Regions from separate parts of the Actinoplanes sp. NPDC026623 genome, predicted to be linked through region 2. Evidence: riboswitches for the same ligand, from Rfam matches in the RefSeq annotation. Region 2 holds a riboswitch; the other holds the start of a gene.
The links. Region 2 has a riboswitch for cobalamin ahead of AB0F10_RS03055 (ribonucleoside-diphosphate reductase subunit alpha). Riboswitches for the same ligand answer to the same signal wherever they lie in the genome.
Positions count from the first base shown of each region.

Region 1: another riboswitch for cobalamin. It lies ahead of AB0F10_RS36220 (AAA family ATPase); the one in region 2 lies ahead of AB0F10_RS03055 (ribonucleoside-diphosphate reductase subunit alpha).

Region 1 covers NZ_JBEZXZ010000189.1:15,103-17,485, forward strand. The annotation lists gene AB0F10_RS36215 (gluconokinase) at 1-941, shown strand, start outside; cobalamin riboswitch at 998-1,127, shown strand; partial or broken gene AB0F10_RS36220 (AAA family ATPase) at 1,159-2,383, shown strand, end outside.
Region 2 covers NZ_JBEZXZ010000006.1:11,596-13,978, forward strand. The annotation lists gene AB0F10_RS03055 (ribonucleoside-diphosphate reductase subunit alpha) at 1-1,366, opposite strand, end outside; cobalamin riboswitch at 1,495-1,706, opposite strand; gene AB0F10_RS03060 (UdgX family uracil-DNA binding protein) at 1,820-2,383, shown strand, end outside.

The DNA of each region.
Region 1 (2,383 bases), on a different contig from region 2:
CCGAGGTGGTGCCGACCACCCGGGCGCTGCGGCTGCGCCCCGAGGTTGCGGCCGCGGCGGGGCTGCCCGCGGACACCCCACTGATCATCGGGGCGGCCGACGGTCCGCTGGCCAACCTCGGCGTCGGCGCCACCGCGCCCGGGGTCGCCGCCGTCTCCCTGGGCACCAGCGGCGCGCTGCGTACCATCGTGAACGGCCCGGCCGCGGACCAGGCCGGGCGGCTGTTCTGCTACGCGCTCACCGAGGAGCACTGGGTGGTGGGCGGCGCGGTCAACAACGCCGGCTCGGTGGTGCGCTGGGCCGGCGAGACCTTCGCCGGCGGCTTCGACCGCCCGGCCGCCGAGGGCGAGGACGCCGACGTCCGCGACGCCGCCCTGCTGGCGGAGGCCGCGGAGGTCGCCCCGGGCAGCGACGGTCTGCTCTGCCTGCCCTACCTGCTGGGGGAGCGGGCGCCGTGGTGGCGCGGCGGCATGCGCGGCGCCTACCTCGGGCTGCGCCGCGAGCACGGCCGCCCCCACCTGGTCCGGGCCGCGGTCGAGGGGGTCTGCCAGCAACTGGCGCTGGTCCGCGACACGTTCGCGGCCGAGGGCATCGCAATGACCGAGGTCCGGGCCACCGGCGGCGCCGTCGCCTCCGACATGTGGGTGGGCGTGCTCGCCGCGGCCCTGGACCTTCCGGTGTCCGTCGCGGACACGCCGGAGGGCACCGCGCTCGGCGCCTGCCTGCTCGCCCGGCACGCCGTCGGCGAGCTCCCGGATCTGGCCGGCGCCGCCGCGCTGGTCGCCATCGGCGAGCCCACCCGCCCGGACCCGGACGCCGCCGGCCTCTACCGCCGGATGCGGCCGCTGGTGGAACGCTCGGCGCTGGCGGTGACGGACGTCCTCACCGAGCTGGACAGGCTGGCACCCCAGCCGCTGCCGGGCACCGAGAAGGCTATCTGAGCGACACCGGCGGGTGGGTGAGGACGGCCACCCGGCCCCCGCGTTGACGCCGCGCCGCGCCGTGAGAAAGAGTGACTCGCGAGCGGCAGCGGAGGAACCCGGTGAGAAACCGGGACGGTCCCGCCACTGTGACCGGGATTCACCTCCCGGGAGTCAGGAGACTCCGGCCGCTCGCAACCTTCCACACGCGGGCGCGGACCCGCGGAAAGGACCGGGCGTGACGCCGTACCCGTTTTCTGCCGTCGTCGGCCTCGACGACCTGCGGCTCGCGCTGCTGCTGACGGCCGTGTCACCCGCCGTCGGCGGGGTCCTGGTCCGCGGCGAGAAGGGCACCGCCAAGTCCACCGTGGTGCGCGCCCTGGCCGCGTTGCTGCCCGAGGTGGACGTGGTCCGCGGCTGCCGCTTCGCCTGCGACCCGGCGGCGCCCGACCCCGGCTGCCCCGACGGCCCGCACGAGGCCGGCGCACCGCACGGGCACCGCCCCGCCACCCTGGTCGAGCTGCCGGTCGGCGCCACCGAGGACCGGGTCGTCGGCACCCTCGACATCCAGCGTGCGCTCGCCGACGGCGTAAAGGCCTACGAGCCGGGCCTGCTCGCGGCGGCGCATCGCGGTGCGCTCTACGTCGACGAGGTGAACCTGCTGCCGGATCACCTCGTCGACCTGCTGCTGGACGCGGCGGCGATGGGCCGCGCCCACGTCGAGCGCGACGGGGTGTCGGTCAAGCACGCCGCCCGGTTCCTGCTGGTCGGCACGATGAACCCCGAGGAGGGCGAGCCGCGGCCGCAGCTCGTCGACCGGTTCGGCCTGGTGGTCACCGTGGCGGCGCCCCGGGACCCGGCACAGCGCGCCGAGGTGGTGCGCCGCCGGCTCGCGTACGAGGCGGGGCCGGACGAGTTCGCCCGGCGGTTCGCCGGCGCCGAGACCGAGCTGGCGGCCCGGATCCTGGCGGCCCGCGCGGCGGTGCCGGCGGTGCTGCTGCCCGACGCGGAGCTGGACCGGATCGCCCGGGTCTGCCTGGCATACGGCGTCGACGGAATGCGGGCGGACATCGTGGTCGCCCGGTGCGCGGTGGCACTGGCGGCGTGGCACGGCCGCGACCGGGTCACCGTCGACGACATCCGCGACGCGGCGCGGCTGGCGTTGCCGCACCGGCGGCGCAGGGATCCGCTGGACCCGCCGGGCACCGACGAGCAGCGCCTGGAGGAGGCCCTGGACCAGGGCGCCCCGGACGACGACACCGACCCGACGCCCCCGGACGGCCCCCCGGACGGCCCCCCGGACGGCCCGGATGACAGCGGCCCCGACGGCGGCGGCCCCGACGGCGGCCCCGATGGCGGCGGCCCGGATGGCGGGGGAGATCGGCGTGGCCCCGAGTCGTCCGGTTCCGCCTCCGGCCGGCCGGAGAGCGCCCCGGCCGGCGAGCAGGCACCGGACGACGCCG
Region 2 (2,383 bases):
CCGTCTCGTCGTCGGCGCTGACCTCGAGGATCTCGGTGCACAGGTTCGACAGATGGATGGTGTTACCGGGGCGGCCGGTCTGGTTGCTGAGCCGGTTCGACGGGTCCTTGAAGGTCATCCAGCCGTTGCCGGTCTGTGCCAGCGTGCGCATCATCCGGCCGTACAGGTCACGCGCCTTGACGGTCTTGACCGGCTTCTTCTCCGCGATCCGGTACGCGGCCTCGAACTCCTCGCCGTAGAGGTCGGGCAGGTCGGGGGCGTCGGTCGGGTCGATCAGCGACCAGTCCTCGTCGGCCTCGACCCGGCGCATGAACTCGTCCGGGATCCAGTTGGCCAGGTTCAGGTTGTGGGTGCGCCGGGCGTCCTCGCCCGTGTTGTCCCGAAGCTCGAGGAATTCCTCGATGTCCGGGTGCCACGGCTCGAGATAGACGCAGGCCGCGCCCTTGCGCCGGCCGCCCTGGTTGACCGCCGCGACGCTGGCGTCGAGCGTGCGCAGGAACGGCACGATGCCGTTGGAGCGGCCGTTCGTGCCGCGGATCAGCGCGCCCCGGCCACGGACCCGAGACCAGGAGATGCCGATGCCGCCGGCAAACTTCGACAGCCGGGCCACCTGCTGATAGCGCTCGTAGATCGAATCCAGCTCGTCCCTCGGCGAGTCCACGAGGAAGCACGACGACATCTGGGTGTGTCGGGTGCCCGAGTTGAACAACGTCGGCGAGCTCGGCAGATAGGCCAGCGACGACATGAGCCGGTAAAACGCGATCGCCTCTCCCGCGCTGGTCGACAGGCCGCAGGAGACCCGCAGCAACCAGTACTGCGGCGTCTCCACGACCAGGCGCGTCTGCGGGTGCCGCAGCAGGTAACGGTCGGCGACCGTACGCAGGCCGAAGTATTCGAACCGCAGATCGCCGGCCGGGTCGACGGCGTCGTCGAGCTTGCGGGCGTTCCTGGCCACGAACGCGGCCGTCTCGTCCCCGATCAGCCCCTCCGCGTGACCGCGGGCGATCGACTGGCTGAAGCTCGCGATGCCCTGGCCGCGGACCTCCTTGTCGACGAACGCCGCGAGCAGCCGGGCCGCCAGCCGCGAATACTGCGGCTCCTCGCCGATCAGCTCCGCCGCCGTCTGGATCGACAGCCTGTCCAGCTCGGCGGTGGTCGCGCCGTCGTAGAGGCCGCTGATGGTCTTGGTCGCCACCCGCAGCGGATCGACCTCGTCCAGGTCGGCGACCCACCGCTCGACCGCCTTGACGATCTTGTTGACGTCGACCGACTCGGTGTCACCGTTGCGCTTGCGCACCTGCATCGCGTGTCTGCGCTGCTCCGGTACGGCCGGATCGGACGCAGTCTGCTCCTGCGTGACCGTCATGAACTCTCTCTCCTCGCGAGCCCGTTCCGAAGTGGTCTCCGGGCGCGCAGGAGGACGCCGGTGGACGCGGCTGTGCGCGTACACCTGAATGGCGTCGGCCGTCCCACGCGGCCTCGGACCGCCACACGCGGAGCGTGCGGCGCGCTGGCAGGTCTTCGGACTCGCGGGCCTGACCGATATCCGGTCTCCTACTGGCCGTCGCTTCCCAGGCCGGGGCCCAGTGCTGATGACGGCGGTCGTTCCCACTCACCGCTGCGGGGCAGTTCCGGTCTTCCACCGGGATTCCCTCTTGCCTCGGCCGTCCTGGAGGGACGGCCGAACCAGCTGCGAGCAACACCATATCTAGGTGCGACTCCAAACATGCAACCCAACATGTCGTGTCGGCGTGTCGGATCATGCTCGTCCGGGTGAGGCCCCGCGCCGGGATGGGACGGCAGGGGGTAAAACGTCTGCATGGCAACGACACAAGAGCCACCCGGCGCCCAGGAGTTCATTCCCGCCGATGCGCACGGCCTCGAAGAGCTGAAGGCCGCCGCGCCCGGCTGCCGCGGCTGCGAACTGTACGAGGACGCCACCCAGGTGGTCTTCGGGCGCGGCGCCGCGCACGCCCGGCTCGTGCTGGTCGGCGAGCAGCCCGGCGACATCGAGGACCAGCGGGGGCTGCCCTTTGTCGGCCCGGCCGGCCGGCTGCTGCGCGATGCGGTCGGCGACGCCGGCATCGACCCGTCGGTGATCTACCTGACCAACACCGTGAAGCACTTCCGCTTCGAGCTGCGCGGCCGGCGGCGCATCCACCAGACGCCCGGCCCGGCGCACATCGCCGCCTGCCGGCCCTGGCTGGTCGCCGAACTCTCGCTGCTCGAGCCGGATCTGGTCGTGGCGCTCGGCGCGACCGCGGCCAAGGCCCTCTTCGGGCCGTCGTTCCGGGTCACGAGATCGCGCGGCGAGCTGCTGCCGTGGCCGGCCGCGGCGCAGCGCCCGCAGGACTTCCCGGCGGCCGGGGCCCAGGCGCTCGCG